3 regions of the Salirhabdus salicampi genome follow, and region 3 is predicted to be linked to each of the others. Evidence: riboswitches for the same ligand, from Rfam matches in the RefSeq annotation. Region 3 holds a riboswitch; each other region holds the start of a gene.

The links. Region 3 has a riboswitch for thiamine pyrophosphate ahead of thiT (energy-coupled thiamine transporter ThiT). Riboswitches for the same ligand answer to the same signal wherever they lie in the genome.
Region 1: it holds a riboswitch for thiamine pyrophosphate, as region 3 does, so the genes downstream of both, NLW78_RS03275 (3-oxoacyl-ACP reductase) here and thiT (energy-coupled thiamine transporter ThiT) in region 3, are expected to answer to the same signal.
Region 2: it holds a riboswitch for thiamine pyrophosphate, as region 3 does, so the genes downstream of both, tenI (thiazole tautomerase TenI) here and thiT (energy-coupled thiamine transporter ThiT) in region 3, are expected to answer to the same signal.

The regions. Positions count from the first base shown of each region.
Region 1 is NZ_JANBWE010000001.1:627,676-630,962, reverse strand. Features, by position in the region: gene thiD (bifunctional hydroxymethylpyrimidine kinase/phosphomethylpyrimidine kinase) at 1-161, opposite strand, end outside; gene thiM (hydroxyethylthiazole kinase) at 168-965, opposite strand; gene NLW78_RS03275 (3-oxoacyl-ACP reductase) at 983-1,744, opposite strand; TPP riboswitch at 1,861-1,972, opposite strand; gene NLW78_RS03270 (arsenic resistance protein) at 2,097-3,020, shown strand; gene NLW78_RS03265 (M20 family metallopeptidase) at 3,098-3,287, opposite strand, start outside.
Region 2 is NZ_JANBWE010000001.1:1,004,003-1,007,289, forward strand. Features, by position in the region: gene NLW78_RS05310 (NAD(P)/FAD-dependent oxidoreductase) at 1-828, shown strand, start outside; gene NLW78_RS05315 (YczE/YyaS/YitT family protein) at 868-1,530, opposite strand; TPP riboswitch at 1,778-1,881, shown strand; gene tenI (thiazole tautomerase TenI) at 1,952-2,581, shown strand; gene thiO (glycine oxidase ThiO) at 2,571-3,287, shown strand, end outside.
Region 3 is NZ_JANBWE010000007.1:30,154-33,440, forward strand. Features, by position in the region: gene NLW78_RS14895 (peptide chain release factor 3) at 1-991, opposite strand, end outside; gene thiT (energy-coupled thiamine transporter ThiT) at 1,309-1,881, opposite strand; TPP riboswitch at 1,956-2,059, opposite strand; gene NLW78_RS14905 (helix-turn-helix domain-containing protein) at 2,454-3,287, shown strand, end outside.

The DNA.
Region 1 (3,287 bases), on a different contig from region 3:
GGATAAACCCCATGAACACCTATTGTATTTTGAGCTGTAACAGCAGTTACAACTGACATACCAAAAGAACCAAGCTCTTGAAATGTTTTTACATCCGCTTGAATACCTGCACCTCCACCACTATCTGAACCTGCAATCGTTAACGCTTTTACCACAGTCATGACTCATTACCCCTTAAGTTTCGTTTCTATAATTTTAGCTCGCTGAAAATCCGTTTCATCTACTAATGATAGTTGATCAAGAAATGCAAGTTGGAAACTCCCTGGTCCGTTTGTTGATTCGTTTTCCTCAGCTTTTTCAGCAGCAATTCCATATAGTGCAGTTGCAGCAGTTGCTGCTTTAACAAAATCTTTTTCTACAGCGGCAAAGGCACCAATTACCGAGGAGAGTAAGCACCCTGTACCTGTTACTTTCGTTAATATTGGCGTTCCATTTTTGACAACGTTGATGCACTGATCGTCCACAATAACATCTTCCTCACCTGTAATCACAACTGTACATTCAAATAATGACGCCACACTTTTCCCAATCTCAATTGCGTTTCCGCCTTCTGCAGCATCTACACCTTTCGTCATGACATCTTCTCCTGCAATTACTGCTACTTCGGATACATTACCACGTAGGATAGAGACGTTTACTTCCTTTAAAATCCGTTGTGCTACTTCCGTACGATATGGCGTCGCTCCTGCCCCTACTGGATCGAAAACAACTGGAACGTTATGTTTGTTGGCTGATTTCCCTGCCATAATCATCGCTTCTACTTCTTCAGTAGTTAAAGTTCCAATATTGAGGACAAGTGCACCCGATATTTGAGCGATATCTTCCACTTCCTCTTTCGCGTAGGCCATAATTGGTGATGCTCCTAAAGCCAACAGCCCATTTGCCGTAAAGTTTGTGACGACCACATTTGTAATATTGTGTACTAACGGTTTCGTTTCCCGTACTGTTTGAATTAGTTTCTTCATGTAAATTCCCCCTTTCCTTAATCCATTACAAGTCCGCCATCAACGACAAGGTTTTGGCCAGTAACAGCCCTAGACCAAGGTGAAGCAAAAAACAACGCTGTATCAGCAAATTCTGCTGGTGTCGTCACTTTTTGTAATGGTGTAGTGGTTTGGATAATATTGAACACTTCTTCTGTCGTTACGCTACTTGCATCTGTTTCCTTTAATAATCCGCCAGAAATCATATTTACCGTAATTCCGTATTGACCTAACTCACGGGCAAAATTTCGTGTGAATCCAACTAAGGCAGCCTTTCCTGTTGTATATTCATGATACGGAACGACAGGGTTTTGAAATAAATTCGTTCCAACGTTAATAATTCTTCCAAATCCGATTTCCTTCATATCTTGCAAGCACGCTTGAACTGTATTTAATGCCCCTTTCACACTACCTTCAAGCTGTGTTTCAAACTGCTCCCAACTTATATCAAAAGCAGTTTGTTGTGCAGTTGGATCAAATTTAAAGCCGACTAACGCATTATTTATGATCGTGGTGATGGAGGTACTGAAAACTTCCTTCGCTCGATTTACCATACCTTCCACTTCTTCTTTATTTCTTACATCAGCTTGAATTGCAATTACGTTTTCTCCTAGCTCATTTGCCAGTGCAATCGCTTTTTCCTCACTTTGATAGTAATTGACGACAACATTTGCCCCTTCTTTCGCAAATGCACGTACAATTTGTTCTCCTAAGCCTCGGCTACCTCCTGTAACTAAGACTGTTTGTTCTTGAATGTTCATTACAGATCCTCCTTTTTTTTGAGAAACCTGCCTGTAATGCCCAATTCTACGTAGTTTTAAGTATAAAAAAACCAGGCCTAAAAAAGACCTGGTTTAGTAGCAATACATAACGTAATATGTATAAACAGCTACTTCCCTACGCTGGCATGATCCAGATCAGGTCTTAAGGGTCGAAAAGTTCCATTCCTTTTCTCTCAGTCTGAAAAACAGACTCCCCTAGTAGTTGCATTTATTTTATTATATGAATACAAAATTTTCAAATGATAAACAAAATTTTTGTTATCCTACAAGAATTCCAAGTTCATTGTTTTGTTACAATGAACTTAACGTCTAATACCCAAGGTGATGTATGATGAATATCTTTGATAAATATTATATTCTCTTTGTTTTTGTATCGATCGTCTTAGGATTTGGATTAGGCCAAATCAATACGGTCCCCGACCTCGCAGAAGCCGTTATCGTACCTCTATTAATCGGAATGTTATATTTCACCTTTTTGGAAATTCCCATTCGAAAAGTAGTGTCTTCTTATAAACACATTCGGTTCACGAGTGCTTCTCTTATAATTAACTTTCTATGGTCCCCATTTGTCGCATGGATCTTAGCACAATGTTTCTTAACCCAACATTTTGCTCTGTATGTTGGGTTTCTTCTATTGATTGTTACACCTTGTACAGATTGGTATCTCATTTTCACAAAAGCATCTAATGGAAATGTTCACTTATCGACAGCGATATTACCGTTGAATTTCCTCGTCCAAATTGTGTTATTACCGGTTTTCTTATATGTTTTTGTTGGAATAACCGGGATACTACATCTTGTAGACGTAATAAAAAGTATTTTTCTCATGTTCATATTTCCTATGTTTGGTGCATTCTTGACAAAACAGATTGGTAAGACTAAGACTGTTCAACGTCTTCAATTAAGCATTTCGAACATACCTACAGTCCTTTTATTGTTAGCTATCACTGCAATGTTTACCTCCCAAGGAGGCATGTTTATACAACATATTCGCTCCATTTGGTGGATTTGTATCCCGTTAGCCTTATTCTTTTTTATTAATTATGTAGTTAGTTTTATTGTTGCAAAGAAATTACAGTTTCCAAAACGTGATCGCATAAGCTTACACTTTACAACATTGGCTCGTAACTCTCCACTCGCTTTAGCTTTTGCGATGACTACTTTTCCCAATGAACCTTTGATAGCATTATTGTTAGCGACGGTCCCTTTACTTGAACTCCCTTTTTTGGCGGCGTTATCTGGACTATTAAAATGACTTCTAACCATATCATTAACACTGTAAATAAAGGGCGAAAAATTAAAAAGAAAGGCTTGGAGTTCCAAGCCTTTCTTCTAAACTTGTTGATGTTCTTCTTTAATTTGTTGAAGTAATTCCGGCTGAACAAATAGATCCAAAGCAGTTAGTGCTAATCCTTTTGCTCCTGTAACAAGTGCATGGTCCCCTTGTTCAGACTTGGCAGCTTCACGAAATGCCTCTGTATGTGGAACTAAATCTTCAGGGCCGATTTTAATAAACGGGTGA
Region 2 (3,287 bases), on a different contig from region 3:
GACCGTTTACATAAAAAGGTGGAACTTGCAAAGGAGCGACAGAAAAGCACTCCAGAAATGGGGGAAGTGACAAAGCTTTCTGTAAAGGAAACGAAGGAACTTTTCCCATTGCTATCGGATGACTATGCGTCCGTACATATTAGTGGGGGGGCCCGTGTGAACGGAAGTGAGATATGCTATGCCCTTATTCGTAGTGCGAAAAAGTATGGAGCTTCCATAGTATACGGAAATGCTTCATTAATGAAGGAAAAAGACACCATTACTGGTGTTTACGTCAATAATCAGAAGTATTTTGCTGACCGCGTGATCGTGACTGGTGGAGCATGGGCTAAAGAGTTGGTTGAGCCACTTGGCGTAAAATTTAACGTTACTTCTCAAAAAGCTCAAATCGTTCACCTGCAAGTCCCGAACACTGATACGAGTAAGTGGCCGGTTGTTATGCCTCCATATAATCAATACATGCTGACGTTCAAAAATGGACGCGTTGTCGTAGGAACTACATATGAAGATAATGTTCATTTTGATGATGAAGTGACAGCCCATGGGATTCACACGATTTTGGATAAAGCGCTACGTGTAGCTCCCGGGATAGCTAATACCACTTATTTGGAAACAAAAGTCGGCTTTCGTCCTTATACACCGAACTCATTACCTGTTTTAGGTTCCATACCTCGATTCGAAGGACTTATCGTAGCAAATGGTCTTGGTGCTTCTGGTTTAACGAGTGGCCCATATATTGGAGATCAACTTGCTAAATTAGCACTAGGTGAGGAAACACATATTGATTTTAAAGATTACGATGTAAGAAATGCTATTAGACTTGAATAAAGTAAGCTGGGAGAGCGTTCATTCGGTGCTCTCCCTTTGTTATTCTTCTATTATATGGTGTGCATGCTCAGGGCCGAGAAAAACTTCTCGAATAGAAGTAGAAGGATTATACCAGTTTTGAACTTTCCCTTGCCAAAACTGAATCATCGGCCCCATTAATAATGTGGCAATTACAGTTCCTAAACCAACTGGTCCCTTTAACAAGGTAGCTATACCGAATACTACAACTGCCAACGCGGTTTGTGATTTCCGCACACTCCATTGAAATTTCTCGCTTATTGATAAAAACAGTTGATCTATTGGGGCTTTTGAGAAGCCTGGTAAAATGTAAACCGCTACCCCTAAACCTAATAACGTTATTCCTAGTAGAAAAACAGATAGCTTTGTTAATAGTGTAGCATTGTGCAAATACAATGAATGAAATACAACTTCTAACCAGAAATCAAAAATGACTGCTTCTAATATTAAGGGGATAACTGCACCCCAATCGGGTCGAATTCCTAGTAATTGAGCATTTACGAAAATAAAGAATACTTGGAATGCTCCATACCAAAATCCGACAGTCATTCCCATGACATCGGATATACTCACAAAAAACGCGGACCAAACGCCTGCACCTAAAGCTGACTTTACGATTAACGTTACACCTAAAAAATTTATAAACATCCCAATAAGATACAAGAAAATACGGTATAAAAACAATGGTGAATACCTCCAAAAAATTCCGTCCGTAAAATATAACACGTAAAAAAAGAACGAAAAAAGAGGGAATATAAAGGAAAAATGAGATATAGTGATATATTTTAAATTATATCGTAATTTTGAGTGATAATGATGAATTTTGCTAGAAAACGATAGATAATTAATCGTTTTCAATGTCTTTTTTTATGAAAGATTGGCAGATTTCATAGAAGATGTTATATTATACTAAAGTTACAAATATATATATATAAAACACTAGGGGAGTCTTTCAATAAAGACTGAGACGAATTATTCGGACCCTTCGAACCTGATCTGGTTAGTGCCAGCGTAGGGAAGTGGAATGTTTAGGAAATGTTATAACATAACCCTAATTACAAACCACCCATACGCATGGGTGGTTTTTTTGTTTAGGAGGTCTAAGGTGAAAAAAAGGGAACTACATGTTGTAACGACAGGAACACAAGATGATCAACAACTGATAGATATTATAAAGAAAATACACCCGTATGTTGATTACATTCATTTAAGAGAGAAGCATAGGTCGGCTAAAGAAATATATGACTTAATAAACCAACTTTTAAATCAACGAATTCCATTATCAAAACTAATGATTAATGACCGTGTAGATCTTGCACAAGTGTTGGGAGTGAAGGGGGTGCAGCTGCCCAATCATGCTCTTCCAGTTCGTAAAGTAAAAGAATCATTTCCTGAATTACGTATCGGAGCTTCTGTTCACTCAACTGATGAAGCAAGGATAGCTGAGGAGGAAGGAGCTGATTTTCTCTTGTATGGCCACATTTTTCCCACGAACTGTAAGCGAAACCTTCCTCCAAAAGGAGTGAAAAATTTGCAGTATATGACTAGCACTGTTTCGAAACCTGTTATGGCTATTGGGGGGATTAAGCCAGATGATGTGAAAGCGGTATTAGATTGTGGAGCTGCTGGTATCGCTGTAATGTCAAAGGTATTTTTGGCTAATGATCCACTGGATGCAGTACAGCATTATAAAAGAGAAATTGTTAATTGGGAGGGATGGGAGAGTGGGAAATAAGTATGATGCCATTGTAGTAGGTGGGGGAGTGATTGGTGCTGCGGTAGCCTACTATCTATCAAAGGAAAGGAAGCGTGTATTATTAGTAGAACAAAATCGATTAGCAACTAAAGCATCTAGTGCTGCTGCGGGTATGTTAGCTGCACATTCAGAGTTAAAGCATAATGATCCGATTTTCCCGTTAGCTAAGGAAAGTAGACAAATGTTCTCGAGTTTAGCGAAAGAGATTAAGGAATGTAGTGGCATCGATATTGAGTTAATTGAAAAAGGTATGTTGAAAGTTGCATTATCAGATGAAGAAAAGGTTGAATTTAAACGGCAGGTCCTTATCCAACAACAAAATGGAGAACAAATTCATTGGTTAGACAAACGAGAAACGATAGCTAAAGAGCCAAACCTCTCGACAGATATAAAGGGAGCTATATTTATCGAAAAAGACAACCAAGTTTCTGCCCCGGCATTAGCATATGGTTTAGCAAAATCTGCAGCCTATCTTGGTGCTGAGATTAAAGAGCATTGTAGTGTTTATTCCTTTCATGTAACGGATAACACTGTCACTGGTGTTCAGACGAGTGAAGGGGATTATTATAGTGATTACGTTATTGCTGCTGGAGGGCCTTGGACTCAACAATTACTTATGGGAACAGGGTTGGAAATGAAAACGTCTCCAGTAAAAGGTGAATGTTTTTCAGTTATAACTCATCAA
Region 3 (3,287 bases):
ACCAAGTAGACATTCCTTTTTCATACTGTCCCGAACAGATTCGTAAAAAGGCAATACGGTCCCGGTGTGAAGGGTCCATGTTCGCCTGAATTTTAAAAATGAAACCGGAAAAGACTTTGTCTGTCGGATTCACTTTCCCTGCGCTAGATTCTCTAGGGAAAGGAGAGGGAGCGATTTGTAAGAAGTGCTGCAAAAATGTCGGGACGCCAAAATTTGAAATAGCACTCCCAAAAAAGACAGGTGTCTGTTTCCCTTCTTTCACAGTATCAAGATGAAAGGGATTTCCCGCTTCATCTAATAACTGTAAATCTTCCATTAACTTTTCTATCGTTTCCTCATCAGCAGACTTTTCTAGCTGTTTGCGCAAATCAGTATAATTTTCCACACTGACGAAAGTTGACTCTTCCTCATCTTCACCATAATATTCAATCGTTTTCGTGAACCGGTCATATACACCTTTAAAAGTTGGTCCCATTCCTATTGGATAGTTAACTGGAGTGGATTCAATACCAAGCACTTCTTCAATTTCTTCAAATAACTCTAGAGGATCTTTTCCGTGCCGGTCCATCTTGTTAATAAATGTAAAAATCGGAATTCCCCTATCGCGACAAACTTTAAATAATTTTTTTGTTTGTGCTTCCACACCTTTTGCAACGTCGAGAATCATAACAACACTGTCAACTGCCATTAATGTACGATACGTATCCTCACTAAAATCTTCGTGTCCTGGCGTATCTAAAATATTAATTTTATACCCTTCATACTCAAACTGCATTACACTAGATGTAACGGAGATCCCCCTTTGCTTCTCCAATTCCATCCAATCTGATGTTGCGAACTTTTTGGATTTCCTCGCTTTTACAGAACCAGCAGAACGAATTGCGCCACCTAGTAACAACATTTTTTCTGTTAGAGTCGTTTTACCCGCATCTGGATGAGAAATGATTGCAAAAGTTTTACGTCTTGATACTTCTTCTTGTATTTTCGCCATGTTCAATTCCTTTCTAACAATGATTTTGCTGCGTTCATAATATATAGACTAATACCCTCCTAATATTTTGTCACCCAGTTCCTTGTTCAAACCCTTCATTCATCTATATGAATGAGGTGGTTAAAATTCTTATTACTATGAAGACCAACCTACTCCGTACATCTTATATGGGAAGATCTTACTGTTTCTATCATTACTTGTGCTACGAAAAATACTATGACGTCATTTAAAATAGTATCATATTTACCGTTCATTTTATCGTAAAAAATAAACTCCCGGTAGTAACCGAGAGTTTAAGACGGATGTTCTGAAACATATTAAGCAAAATATTTTTTCGGTAATGCTTTTAAAATGACAGGTAAAAGAATAATACAGAATAATATGGAAAACACCATATAAAAGCCGTTATAAACAAGTGAATAAATAGCGACCGGTTGGCCTTCTGGAGCATATTCCCCAAAGAAAACAATACCAGATACCCAATGGAAGAAGAATCTTAGCAAGCCACCTAAAAGGGTACCAATTACGATATAGGTCAACCATTTTCCGGGTTTGCCTTCCTTTATTCCACTTTTTACATGGGCTGCAAATAGCCCAGCAAAACCGACAGCAGTGAAGGCTAAGAAATAATCAATAAACGCTTGAACGGGATGGTAAATGCTTCCTGCAATAATCAAATCTAAAAGGCCAAAGATGAATCCAGTAAGTAGACCACCTTTCAACCCCCAACGGAATGCCATAATCAATATCGGTAACATGCCGATAGAAACGGAACCACCTTGTGGCCAAAACCTTCCTGTTAACGCTCCTGAAATAATATCTAACAAAATAGCTAATCCACTAAAAATAGCAATTTCTACTAAAAACAAATTTTTGGATGAAGTTGTCATTTTTTTCCCTCCTTTAAAATAGAAAAAGACAAAGCCGGCGCAAGGAGGCGCAGCTTTGCCTTTAAAAAGCAAAAATATCCTTACACCACAATCCCTACGCAAGCACTAACTTACAGGTTCAAAGGGTCAGAACATCCAAGGTTCAATCTCAGCCTATTAGGCGCCCCTTTGTGGTCACTTATCTATTCACTTATTATAAATATACTATTCTAATACCCATTTTACAACTATAACAGTAATTTAATTTATCTTTCATGGACCTTTTTCCATCTTTCTTTACATGATTTACTTATTGCTAAGAAAATGGTCAATAACGACACACACCACGTATGTCTGCAAAACGATTTTGTTCTTATCTTTGATACCAACTATGAATGTCCAGATACTAATAAATAATGGAACATTTCAAGATAACTCATAACGCAGTGTGATATACGGTGCTAATATTGCGCAAACCCTTTTGTAATAATTTTCCTGAAAATGATATTATTAAATCTGATGAAATGCTTAACTAAATATTGACATGTTATAATACTACTATTCTAAAACAAGAACGAAATAGGACTGATATTATGCACGGGAGTATTATTAAATACCATAGACGAAAGAAGAAACTAAAACAAGCTGAATTAGCTAAGGGGATTTGTTCAGTCTCCTACTTAAGTAAGCTTGAAAATGACAACATTGAACCGAACGAAGATATTTTGGCAATGCTATATAAAAGACTCGAGATCGACATGCATGACTTCTCAGTTGAAAATATAGACATAAAAGAAAAAATATTAGAATGGTATTCCCACATAACGGCTAAGGAATATGATGAATCATATAACATGTTTAACAATTTAACGAAAGCAATGAAATATAACAATGACCCAAATGCGGAACATTTGTTTGAAGTGGTACACTTATGCTACACAATCACATTTGAAACGAAGGAGAAAGCGAAGAAGGAATACAAACGCCTGCTAGATAAAGTTAACATGTTCAATGATGAAACAAAGTATTATTTCTACAAATTTGAATCACTCATCTTTTATTATGATGAGAAGATGAAAGATGCTTTAGCATCATTGAAAAAAGCTGAAAAACTTTACACTTATATTGGAATAAATGACAGTGCACTGTTTTATAATTTGTCCGTTTTTCATAAACGAACATATAATTTAAATAAATCAATTATCTATGCTATGAAAGCCTTAGATTTGTCCCAGGAATATTTAAATTTTGAAGTCATGGTTAGAAGTTATCTCTTAATTACAACGAATTACATTTCAATCGGTGAATATGAAATTGCCGAAGAATATCTTAACAAGATTAATCGTGTTGATGAACGCTATATTACCCGTGAAAACAAAGGAATCATTTATAGCTTAAAGGGGTATATCTACTATCAACGTAAGGAA